Regions from separate parts of the Caproicibacterium sp. XB2 genome, predicted to be linked through region 2. Evidence: riboswitches for the same ligand, from Rfam matches in the RefSeq annotation. Region 2 holds a riboswitch; each other region holds the start of a gene.
What was found. Region 2 has a riboswitch for thiamine pyrophosphate ahead of thiC (phosphomethylpyrimidine synthase ThiC). Riboswitches for the same ligand answer to the same signal wherever they lie in the genome.

Region 1 (4,210 bases), 650 kb from region 2:
ACCAACTGAAGAATATTTAGGAAAGCAAAAAACAAACAGCCGATTCTGCCAAAGCTCATTTGGACCGTGCCCATGGCACTGCGCCCGCTGCGTCCGCCAATCAGTCCAGCAAAGAACAGCATACAGCAGCCAATCAAATGCCCCAAAAGAATCGCCAGCAGTCCTTTTTGGAACCCCAGCGGCGCAAAATAAGTCCCCGTTAGGATTTCCGCAATGGACACGCCTGCGCCAAACCAAATGAGTCCGTTTTGAAAGGTCGAAGTTTTTTTCATCGGCGCGCTTCCTCATAATAGGCCGGCTTTAGGTCAAACGCATGGTCCATAGGACCGCTGCCCGCACCTAAATCCAGCATTGCGGCAAGCGCACCGGAAAGATACGTTTTTGCCTTGCAGACAGATGTATCCAAATCGTATCCTTTCGCAAGGTTCGCCGCAATGGCACTGGACAGCGTACAACCTGTCCCATGCGTGTTGGGGTTATCAATGCGCCTGCCCTCAAACCATTTGTATCCGCCGTCACGGTACAGGAGGTCATTGGCATCGTTCAGCCGATGTCCGCCCTTGCACAGCACCGCACAGGAATAGGTGCTGCCGATAACCGCCGCCGCCTTTTCCATGTCCTGCGGCGAAGTGATTTTTTGTCCGGACAAAACCTCGGCTTCCGGAATGTTTGGTGTCAGTACCGTCGCCAGCGGCAGCAGCTGTTCCTTCAGTATCGCTACAGCGTCATCTGAAATCAGCTTTGCGCCGCTTGTAGCTACCATAACGGGGTCCACCACAATGTTCTCCGCCTTGTAAAACCGCAGACGTTCCGCAATCGTTTCAATCAGCGCAGAAGAAGCGACCATACCAATTTTAACCGCGTCCGGCCGAATATCTGTAAAGACACTGTCAATCTGCTGTGCCAGGAACGACGAACCCACTTCAAAAATCCCCTGCACGCCGGTCGTGTTCTGCGCTGTCAAAGCCGTAATGGCGCTCATGGCAAATACGCCATTCATCGTCATGGTTTTGATATCCGCCTGAATACCGGCGCCACCGCTGGAATCGCTTCCGGCGATTGTTAATGCTGTCCTCATTTGTAATTACCCCTTTCCAGCATTTCATTTTGCGGCAGAAGGTGGTGCCCCCAATCTGCCAGCCGCAAAAGCCAGCCGTGAAAGCGGCGGTCTTTTGCTGGATATCCCATTTTTCTGTTCTGTGGGAACAAAGGCGGGCAAAAAGAAAAGCAGTGCCTGCAAAAGGCGCTGCCACAAACAATTCTTTCTTGTTCCCTACGTTGGCATTACCCAAATCAGGTGAAGGGTCAAAGCACTTTCGCTTACTCTCAGCCCACGTTTGTGAGCTCCCCACATATATTTTTAGTATATCGAATCATTTTCATCTTGTCAAGGCAAGCTGTTTATTGGTATTTCTCGTTGGATTGCTTCCGCGGCATAGAAAAAGCCAGCGCCTAAACAGCGCTGGCTTCTTGTTCAGATATTTTATTTAATAGTTGCGGTAGAGGGCAACCACCTTGCCGAGAATGGCAACTTCTTTGGTGTAAATCGGTTCAAAGTCCGGATTTTCTGGCTGCAGACGCACACGGCCGGGTTCCCGATAAAAGCGTTTAACGGTCGCTTCTCCATCTATCATTGCAATGACGATTTCGCCGTTTTCCGCTTCCGGTGTCTGACGGGCAATGACGATGTCATTATCTAATATGCCGGCATCCCGCATACTTTCTCCATGTACATGCAGGGCAAAATAGACATCATCTTCACTGCGTTTCGCCGGTGCATAGGGCACATGGCCTTCTGTATCCTCCACTGCCAAAATGGGCCGTCCCGCCGCGACCCTGCCGACAATAGGTACCTGCAGCACGGGAACAGAACGACTCTGCCCTGTCAGATGAATGGCCCGGTTCAGACCGGCATCCCGTGTGATAAGGCCCTCTTTTTCCAGTGTTTTTAAATGTGCATGTACGCTGGAAGTCGATTTTAAACCGGTTGCCGCGCAGATTTCCCGCACGGTAGGCGGCAGCCCAGTTTGTAGGCGGCTTTTCAGGTAGTCGTAAACTTTCTGCTGGCTTGCTGTAAGCATATTGTATTTCCTCTTTTCCTTTCGCCGCAAATAAGTATACCATAGAAAGGACAAAATCGCAAACGTTTGTTTGTAAACGGCGTAATGTTGTTATTCTTTATAAAACATTCACATACTATTAACAAATTTTGGGCTATAGCGCTGTATACTGAGTATGTAATCAAGAACAACGGAGCCGCACCGTTCACTTGATGTATGTTCTACCCTCCTCAATATACCCCTCAAGCTATTGAAAAAAACCGGGTGCCGCAGCCCGGTTTTTTTCTGTCTAAACTTCCTGTTTTGGTATATTTTCCTGCCGCAAGGCCATACTAGGGCTGGAGGTGGCAGGATTGAATACACAAGATTATAAAAAGCAGGAAGAACAGGAAAACGGAACAAGCACCGGATATCCATCCGGCGGCACAAACTCATCGCCCGGTAAAAAGCCCCCAAAAGGAAAGAAAGGGTTTTACATTGCACTGGTTATTTGCCTGACGGCAGTTACCGTGGCGGGATGGACAACCTACAGCAGTTTGCACAAGTACAAAAAAAGCACTTTGGATACACTGAACACCATTACGGAAAGCACCGTGTCTTCCCCACAAGAAAGCTTGCCGTCCGTTTCTTCACAGAGCGGCTGGGAAACGAGCAGTGTAACCAGTGAACCTGCCCAAAGCAGCCAGGCGGAAGCATCGGCAGCACCCGCTTCTTCCGCGGCAGCTGCGGCACAGCCGAAGTCTGCTGCGCCTGCTGCAGCTGCGCCTGCCGGTCTGCAGGAACCTGTACCGGATGCACCGGTACAGCACGCCTTCAGCGAAACACCGCTCTACTCGAAAACGATGCATGACTGGCGTGCACACGCCGGCATTGACCTGCGTGCCGCGAAAGGTACACCCGTATGCGCTGCGGCGGATGGCACTGTGCAGGCCGTGTCCGAACCGGAAGACTTTGGCGGTATGGTACAGGTTGTCCATGCAAACGGCCTGACTACCTGCTATTGTGGACTAACCGACATTTCTGTGCACAAAGGAGATACGGTCAAAGTTGGACATCAGCTTGGCAAGGTGGGAGAAATCCCCTGCGAAGCAGACGAGGCCCCCCACCTGCATTTTGCTGTTCAAAAAAGCGGCAAATTTCTAGACCCGGCAGACCTTTTAAAGTGACCGAAAAATTGTACTGCAACACAGCGCCGCAGATTCGGAGTTTCCCCGATTCTGTGGCTTTTTTAATTTGTTTACAGCTTCTTTATTTGAGTTGTTCCTACAATTATGGTATAATATAAAATAAAGAAGACATATTTGCCAAAAAATAAAAATCATTTGTGCTTTACTTGTTCATATAATATACACTCTTTGTTTCAACAGATTTTTTATTTGCATGATATACTAGCAACGCCATGTAAGAAGGGAATCCTCCCTTTCAGAAAGGAGTCCTGAGTTTTGGACAATAAGAAAGCGGTGCTTGTGTGTGTGACTGGTCAGCATGACTGTGACCGTCTGATTCACACTGGAAAATATATCGCGGAGAAACGCGGTGTGCCGCTGCAGGTGCTGAGCATCCAGTCCGCTGGGCTTGGCACACGCAAAGAATGTGAAGAACTGGAATATCTGCGGCAGGTTTCGAAAGAAGCAGATGCTGAAATGACTGTTTATTTTAATAAAGAGGCCGCCTATACAGCAGCGGCTTTCGCGCGGCAGGTGGGCGCTGTTCATATCGTGACCGGTATGGCAGAAAACACCTCCAATGGATTCATTGATGTACTGCACAGTCTTCTACCAAAAGTCCCTATTTCCATGGTAACGAAAGACAACAAAATACATAATATTTGTCCCCAAAATACCGAATGCGCACCACGAATGGTACGTGCCTGAACAGGCAATGACCGGCAGAAAGCTGACATGCTTTCCGCCGGTCATTTGTTTTTCTCACACTTTTTGTTGATTGAGCCGCTCATATTTTGCCTTGGTGGCAAGGCCGCCGCGGATGTGTCTTTGCGCTTTGTTGACCTGCAGGACCTTCTGGACTTTCTTATACAACTGACGGTCTATCTGCTCCAAACGTTTTGTCACATCTTTATGTACGGTGCTTTTGGAAACACCAAATTTTTTAGCAGCGGCACGAACGGTTGCTTTGTGTAAAACAATGTA
Region 2 (4,210 bases):
TCCTAAGCACAGTGTCTTTCACCTCTTTGTCACAACCCTGCAGGACTTTTACCGTAACCACCCGGCACTGTACCAGAACGACTACCACCCGAAAGGCTTCCAGTGGATGGACCTTACCAATGTTGGCCGGTGTCTGTTCGCCTACTGCCGCGACAGTCTGGAGGAGCCGAACCATGAAAAGCTGTACATTGCGCTGAACTTTTCCGCACGTCCCGCCATTGGGTACTTTCTGCCGGTGCGGGAACATGGCACCTACACGGAAGCGTTCAACACAGATAAGACAGATTTTGGCGGTGACGGCCACCACAATCCAGCGGTTCTCTCATTCCGGCAGGGCGGCCATGAGGGCATCCGTGTGGACCTACCCGCTTACGCCGGAATTGTATTTAGCCGAAAAAAATAAAACAAAAAAAGCAGGCACCACACCGGATACGGAAATGGTATCCAGTGCAGTGCCTGTCTTTTTTATAAAATCAGCGCATAATCTGCTGCATTTGCTCCAGAGTAGGATAGGACAGAACCGCACCGTGATACCCACCATCTTTGCAATGTCGGTGATATTTATATTCTGCTCCTTATCATCGTATCTGTTTTGCGCTGCTGTCAGCAGCCGACCCCTGTTTCATCCGTTTCCGGTACTGTATGTGCAGCCCTTTGCTGCAAAATCTGCGGCAGCACATTGATGAGCGATCCCGCCAGCATCAGCACAATGCCCATCAGCATATTGGGGGTAATGGATTCGCCCAGAATCAGCACCGCAAAGACAGGCGCAATGGCCGGTTTCAGCATGAACACAATGGATGCTTCCGCCGCGGAAGTTTCCTCCATTGCCAAAAAGTAAAAGGCAAACCCACCACAGGTGATGCCGATAAAGACATACAGCACAATGGGAAGATTCTGCAGGGTATAGCCGCTCAGCATGGGGACAGCCGAAAAAGCACCCAGCCCGGCAGCTGTCAGTACCCCCGCCACGGCTGGAATGTGGGATACCGCAATCAGCAGCAGCATTTCCGCGCTGCCGAACAGAAATCCGCCGCAGGTAACCGCCAGTCCGCCGTAGTCCGCACATTTTTTCTTGCTGAGTGTGCTGTACAGCGCAAACAGCACCGCCGAAATCAGCGCAAACGCCACACCAGTTCTGTTCCCTTTCATATGCATGGGGTTCAGAATAATCAAAATGCCCAGCAGTTCCAGCACCATCGTGACTACTTGGTTTTTGTGCACAGTTTCGTGCAGCAGCACACCCGCCAGCATAATGACAAAAATGGGGTTGCTGGAGAACAGCACCGCCACCGCGGAAGCCTCCGCATTATGTACCGCCAGCTGATAAAAAGACATACTCAGCACCACATTTAAAAATCCAAGCACCGCCAGAAATTTATAGTCTGTACGGGCAATGGTGCAGCTGCGCTTTCGCAGCGCACGGTGTGCAAAGGGAATCAGCAGAATACCCGCCGCAAGGAACCGTGTGCAGGTAATCTGAATCGGGTTAAAGCTGCCAGCCAGTCCTTTCAGCGCCACTTCCATCGACGAAAAAAGCAGTGTTGCCAGCAAAATATAGATTGGGCCTTTCTTCATGATGACATCTCCTCAAACTATTAAAGTCCAGTTTACACTATACCATATTTCTTCACAAAAGACGCTTATTTACGGGAAAAATCCAATTTTCCCGTGGAATCTGCTCATATACAGCAAAACAGAGCAGCCCGGTCCGGCGGGAAGTCCCGCACGGGCACAGCTCTGCTCTGTTTTGCCGTACTCTTCAAGGAGGAAAATGTATAAAAAAGGCAGAATAAGGGCTTGGCCTTTTTGGCCTTTATTCGTTAAAGATTGATACCACTTCGCCATCCAAAATCCGGTTCATGTTTTTCACGGCACAGAAATTCCCGCACATGGTGCAGGTATCTTCTTTTTCCGGCTGGGAGGCGGCACGGTAGCGGCGGGCCTTCTCCGGGTCAATGGAGAGGGAGAAAATCTTTTCCCAGTCCAGTTCTCTGCGTGCCTGTCCCATGTCCCGGTCCCAGTCAGCGGCACCGGGAACACCCTTGGCAATGTCAGCGACATGGGCCGCAATGCGCGCGGCAATAATGCCCTCTTTTACATCCTGCAGGTCCGGCAGACGCAGGTGTTCGGCCGGCGTAACGTAGCACAGGAACGCGGCACCCTTCCACGCAGCAAGGGCACCGCCGATAGCGGAAGTGATGTGGTCATAGCCCGGCGCAATGTCGGTGACGATTGGTCCCAGCACATAGAACGGTGCACCATGGCACAGTGTCTTTTCAATCTCCATGTTGGCGGCAATCTGGTCCAGCGGCATATGTCCGGGGCCCTCAATCATGACCTGCACATTTTTTGCCCATGCGCGCTTGGTCAGTTCACCCAGTGTGATAAGCTCCTCTATCTGGGAAGCGTCCGTGCCATCTGCAAGGCAGCCGGGACGGCACGCATCGCCCAAGCTGAGCGTCACATCGTACTGCTGACAAATGTCCAGCACTTCATCAAAATGCTCGTAAAACGGATTCTCCTTGCCTGTCATCATCATCCACGCAAAGATAATGGAACCACCGCGGGAAACAATATTCATCAGGCGCTTGTTGCGTTTAAACTTCTGGGCGGTTTCACGGTTAATGCCGCAGTGAATTGTCATAAAGTCCACGCCGTCCTGTGCGTGCATCCGCACAATATCCAGCCACTCCTCGGTGGTAATGTCCTTCAGTGCCTTATGATAATACACAACCGCGTCGTAAATAGGCACGGTACCAATTATCGCCGGGCACTGCTGGGTAAGCATACGACGGAACTTCTGTGTATCGCCGCAGGAGCTGAGGTCCATAATCGCTTCGGTGCCCATATCCACTGCACTTTTGACCTTTTCCAGTTCCATGTCGAGGTCCCTGCAGTCGCGGGAAGTACCAAGGTTGACATTAATTTTCGTTTTAAGCGCCGAACCTACACCGCTGGGTGAAAGGGAAGCATGATTCTTGTTGCAGGGAATCACTGCCTGACCGGCGGCAACCAGCTGCCGCACTTTTTCTGCCGGAATGTTTTCTTTTTGGGCAACTGTCCGCATAGCATTGGTGACCATGCCCTTCTTTGCGGCGTCCATCTGTGTTGTGTATTCCATTGATAAAAAGCCTTCCTTCTTTTTCATTCCGGGCAGCAAAAAGCGGAGAACGCCACACCGGGCATTCTCCGCGTAAAAGCAAGTATTTCCTTACTCCCTACGGTGGCATTGCCCACATCAGGTTAAAGGGTCGAAGTGTAAAACTTCCTCTCAGCTTGCTGTAGACAAGCTCCCCTGAATATTTGAGGCAAGTGTACCATATATTCGGTATTTTGTCAATATCCTGCCGGGGAAACGCCTAGAAACTGTTTTCATCTGACAAACGATATGGTAAGATAAGCAATACAGAACAAAAAATGAAGGAGGCTGCGAACCATGAATGCAAAGGAACGGCGCAGCGCAATCGTACATCTGCTGCAGGGGGCAGAAAAGCCGGTAAGTGCTTCTGCATTGGCGGAAACTTTTTCCGTCAGCCGACAGGTCATTGTGGGGGATATCGCCCTGCTGCGGGCCGGCGGTGCGGATATTTCCGCCACACCCCGCGGCTATACCACACGCCGTCCGGCGGAAGGACTGGTACGGCAGATTGCCTGCCGCCACGATACAGTCCAAACACAGGCGGAACTGCTAGCCATTGTGGACCAAGGCTGCACTGTGCTGGACGTCATTGTGGAACATCCCATTTACGGACAGCTGACCGGCCCGCTGCAGATTTCCTGCCGGTATGAGGTACAGCAGTTTATGCAGCGCTGTGCGCAGTCAGATGCACAGCTGCTTTCCAACCTGACGGACGGCATTCACCTGCACACGCTTGCCTGTCCGGATGAAGCCGCGTTTGAGCGGGTGCAGACCGCACTGCACCGCCTGCATATTTTACTGGACGAATAAATCCCAACAAAAATGGTTGACAAGGTACGCCTGGTTGTGTATGATTGTATTTATTGGTATCAAGACACATGTAAATCCATGTAAACGCATAAATATATATTTTTAAAGCAGGTGTTTTCTTGGAAAAAGTAAAAGCGTTCCTCAAACGAAAAGATATTGTCATCTCCGCTCAGCGCTACGGCGTAGACGCGCTGGGGGCCATGGCGCAGGGGCTGTTCTGCTCCCTGCTGATTGGCACCATTATTAGCACACTAGGCA
Region 3 (4,210 bases), 790 kb from region 2:
CTTTTATGCGTTCCGGTTCGGTGCGCACCATCGTGCTGAGTATTGCGGCGGCCGGTGTCGGCATTATTACCGTGCTGGGAATGTTTAGCCATGTCAAAGAACGGTTTGCCGTGTGGCACCACATTTGGGAGCCGGCGTATCTGTATGACAAGGGCTTGCAGCAGACGCGTGTGCTGACCTATTCCGCCAGCGGCGGTCTGTTCGGCGTGGGTATTGGCAACGGCGGTCTCGGCGGCGGCATCAGCCCGCTGAAAGGCTATACCACGATTGCGGCCAACACCAGTGACCTCGTTTTCGGAATGCTCAATGAGGAATTGGGCCTGTTGATGTCCGTTGTTATTGTGGGCGTGATTGCGCTGTTTATTTTGTTTGCGCGCAGTGACGTGACGCGTTCCCGCTCCACGTTCTATTCCATTACTGCCTGCGCTGCTGCCGGAATGCTGCTGTTTCAGGCATGCCTGAATATTTTCGGCAGCACGGATATCATTCCGCTTACCGGTGTGACACTTCCGTTTATCAGTGCAGGCGGCAGCAGCATGATGGCCACATGGGGTGCGCTGGCCTTTATTAAGTCCAGCGACGAGCGGACCTATGCAGTCAGGAGGCGAAGATAGCATGAAAACAACCGGCAAGCGTTCTTTGTTTCTGTTCTTTTTTCTGCTTTTGTTTACTGCGGGGCTGTGTACCTTTTTGTACCAGTATGTCACACAGGGAAGCAAATGGGCCATGCAGCCTTACAATGCGCATCTGAATGGCACTTCTACTGTGGCGGACGGCACTGTAGCGGACCGCAACGGTGTAAAACTGGTGTCTACCAAAAACGGGAAGCGCACCTATGCGGACAGTGAAACAGTGCGGAAGGCAACGCTGCATTTGGTAGGCGACTCTGCCGGCAACATCTCCACCGGTGTACAAAATGCCTTTAAAACGGAACTAACTGGTTATAACATTGTTACTGGATTGACGGACGTGCACCCCTCCAAAACGGGCGGCACCATTTCCCTTACTGTGGACAGCCGTTTAAACAAGTTGGCATACAATGCACTTGCGGGACGAAAGGGTGCCGCGGTTTTGACCAACTGGCGCACCGGTGAAATTTTGTGCATGGTCAGTACGCCTACATTTGACCCATCCGACCCACCCAGTAATTTGCAAACTAATTCCAAGTACAGCGGTGTTTATGTCAATAAGGTCCTTTCCGGCCAGCTGACGCCTGGCTCTATTTTTAAGATTGTAACGGCAGCTGCTGCTATACAAAACATTCCGGATTTGGACAGCCGCATGTTTACCTGCCACGGTGCCATTAAGGTAGAGGGCAACGATATTACCTGTACAAACCGCGAGCAGCATGGTACGCAAAACTTCCAGCACGCGTTCGCAAATTCCTGTAATGTCACGTTTGCAACGCTTGCCATGGAAATGGGCAAAGATAAAATGACCGCTGCAGCCAATGCGCTCGGTGTGAATTCTGGTTATACGGTGGATACACTGAATGCAGCAAAGGGCAGCTATGATGTGAGTAAAGCAAGCAAAAACCAGCTGGGCTGGTCCGGCACTGGACAGTATACGGACCAGGTCAGCCCCGGCTATATGGTGCGTCTATTAGGGGCAATCGCCAACGGTGGTTCCCCGCAGGAACTGCGCGTGATTAAAGGCGTCAGCGGTGACCTGACCGATAAAAACAAGTTTGGCAGTGTGAAGACTGGCAAGCAGCTGATGAGCTCGGATGTAGCCAGCCGGTTGAAAAACTATATGCGCGGCAACGTGAAGATTGCCTACGGTGATGATTCCTTTGACGGCATCGACAGCGTGTGCGCAAAGACCGGTACAGCGGAACTGGGCAGCGGCCGCGGGAATAACGGCTGGATGGTCGCTTTTTCATCCAATGAAAGCACACCTTACGCTGCGGCAGTGGTTGTGGAACACACGGATTCTTTCGGCATTAACTCTGCCGGACCAATCCTGCGGGACCTGCTGGCGGCAGCGGCAAAGTACAAGGAGTAACGGGTGTCCCTTTTCTACAAGATTTGACAAAATGGCTTTCCTGCTGTACAATAAAACCGTTCTTATAAATGGGGCGCTTGGCCTTACGGGGCTTGGCTGAGACGGGAGAAATTCCGGACCCTTTGGCCTGATCCGGATAATACCGGCGGAGGTAACATACAATCGGGTTTTTAGCCGCCGCCTGTACCTTTTCCGGGTATAGGCGGCTTTTTGCTGCCTATTCGGCCGGTATCACTTTTCCTATTATTCTTTACAGCAGATTTCTGCAAAAAACGAAGGAGATTGTAAAATGAAAGAAGAATTCCCCGCAAGTGTTGCCATTCAGGTGCTGCCACAGGTCGGTACCGACGAAGAGGTTGTCCGCATTGTTGACGAAGTGATTGCTTATATTAAGAGCACCGGCGTTAATTATTATGTTGGCCCGTTTGAAACCACAATGGAAGGCGACTATGAGCAGCTGATGGAGATTGTGAAACAGTGCCAGTACATTGCCGTTAAGGCGGGCTGTCCGCAGGTTGCTTCCTACGTAAAAATCAGCTACAAGCCGCAGGGAGGGGTCCTGACGATTGCGCAGAAAGTTACAAAGTATCACAGATAAGCTCTCCCCAATTTTTCTCATCGTTATCATTTTGATTGTATGGCAGTCGGTTGTTTCCTTTAATGTTGTGCCGAACTTTATGCTGCCAAGTCCGGTGCAGGTTGTGCAGGCATTCATTGATGACTTTTCGTCTTTGATGTACAATGCCTCCACGTCTTTGCAGGAAACATTTTGGGGCATGCTGATTGCGGTAATTTTGGCATTTCTTTCAGCTTTTTTAATGGACCGTTTTCGCTTGGTGAAGAAAAGCCTGTACCCAATTTTGATTTTAACCCAAACGGTGCCGACGGTGGCTATTGCACCGCTGCTGGTGCTGTGGCTCGGTTATGATATGACGCCGAAAATTGTTCTGGTTGTCATTTCCTGTTACTTTCCCATTGCGGTTGGTCTGCTCAATGGATTTGATAGTGCCGACCCAGACGTGATTAACCTGATGCGTACCATGGGCAGCAGCCGATGGCAGATTTTCTGCCATGTAAAAATTCCAAGTTCCCTTAACAACTTCTTTTCTGGCCTGCGCATCAGCGTTTCCTATTCGGTGATTGGTGCGGTTGTGGCAGAGTGGCTGGGCGGCAACTCCGGCCTTGGCGTATATATGACGCGCGTACGAAAGAGCTATGCCTACGACCGCATGTTTGCGGTTATCTTCCTCGTATCCATTATCAGTCTAATTTTAATGAAACTGGTAGATGTGGTACAGCGGCTGTGCATGCCGTGGGACCGCAAACGCCGGAAAGAAAAGTCTGCCTGAAGCAGATTCCGATTCGTTCCATCAATAGAGTTCTAAAAGGAGTTCCTGAAAATATGAAAAAGTTTGGAAAATCCCTGATTGCCGGTGTATTGGCAGCCGCCATGGCTGTTTCGATGACTGCCTGCGCGGGCGGTGCGGCATCCTCGGCTGCATCCGGTACAGCTTCCGGTACGGCTGCCTCTTCCGCGGCCGACGGCAAGCTGGAGAAAATCAAATTCGTTTTGGACTATACCCCGAATACAGACCATACAGGCATTTATGTGGCGCAGGCTCTGGGTTATTTTAAAGATGCGGGCCTAGACGTGGAAATTGAACAGCCGCCGGAGTCCGGCACCGCAGCATTGGTTGGTTCCGGTAACGCACAGTTTGGTGTTGGTTTCCAGGACACGGATATGGCTTCCGCACTGACCTCTGCAACCCCACTGCCGATTACCGCCGTAGCGGCGATTATTCAGCATAATACTTCCGGTATTGCGTCCGTCAAGAGCAAAAATATCACCCGCCCGAAAGATATGACAAACCATTCCTACGCAACGTGGGATACACCGGTGGAAAAAGGCATGGTTAAGTACATCGTCAACAAAGACGGTGGCGATTATTCCAAAGTGAAAATGGTTCCTTCCGGTGACAACTCTATCGTGCAGATTCAGACCAATGCCGACACAGCGTGGATTTATTATGGCTGGGATGGCATTGCCGGTGAAGTAAAAGGCGTTAAGCTGAACTTCTTTGCCTTCAAAGATATTGACCCCGTATTAGACTGCTACACACCAGTCATTATTGCCAACAACGCTTTCCTGAAAAAAGAGCCGGAAACCGCCAAAAAGTTTATGGCCGCCTGCAAGAAAGGCTATGAA

Region 1: another riboswitch for thiamine pyrophosphate. It lies ahead of thiD (bifunctional hydroxymethylpyrimidine kinase/phosphomethylpyrimidine kinase); the one in region 2 lies ahead of thiC (phosphomethylpyrimidine synthase ThiC).
Region 3: another riboswitch for thiamine pyrophosphate. It lies ahead of ACIHKT_RS01760 (MTH1187 family thiamine-binding protein); the one in region 2 lies ahead of thiC (phosphomethylpyrimidine synthase ThiC).

What each region holds. Positions count from the first base shown of each region.
Region 1 covers NZ_CP173227.1:243,033-247,242, reverse strand. The annotation lists gene cytX (putative hydroxymethylpyrimidine transporter CytX) at 1-272, opposite strand, end outside; gene thiD (bifunctional hydroxymethylpyrimidine kinase/phosphomethylpyrimidine kinase) at 269-1,078, opposite strand; TPP riboswitch at 1,254-1,360, opposite strand; gene lexA (transcriptional repressor LexA) at 1,488-2,081, opposite strand; gene ACIHKT_RS01125 (M23 family metallopeptidase) at 2,414-3,226, shown strand; gene ACIHKT_RS01120 (hypothetical protein) at 3,503-3,934, shown strand; gene spoIIID (sporulation transcriptional regulator SpoIIID) at 3,989-4,210, opposite strand, start outside.
Region 2 covers NZ_CP173227.1:1,595,020-1,599,229, forward strand. The annotation lists gene glgB (1,4-alpha-glucan branching protein GlgB) at 1-403, shown strand, start outside; gene ACIHKT_RS07980 (DMT family transporter) at 604-1,578, opposite strand; gene thiC (phosphomethylpyrimidine synthase ThiC) at 1,817-3,124, opposite strand; TPP riboswitch at 3,201-3,310, opposite strand; gene ACIHKT_RS07990 (transcription repressor NadR) at 3,440-3,952, shown strand; gene ACIHKT_RS07995 (PTS transporter subunit IIC) at 4,072-4,210, shown strand, end outside.
Region 3 covers NZ_CP173227.1:381,516-385,725, forward strand. The annotation lists gene ACIHKT_RS01750 (FtsW/RodA/SpoVE family cell cycle protein) at 1-614, shown strand, start outside; gene ACIHKT_RS01755 (penicillin-binding transpeptidase domain-containing protein) at 616-2,004, shown strand; TPP riboswitch at 2,064-2,176, shown strand; gene ACIHKT_RS01760 (MTH1187 family thiamine-binding protein) at 2,294-2,602, shown strand; gene ACIHKT_RS01765 (ABC transporter permease) at 2,571-3,353, shown strand; gene ACIHKT_RS01770 (ABC transporter substrate-binding protein) at 3,407-4,210, shown strand, end outside.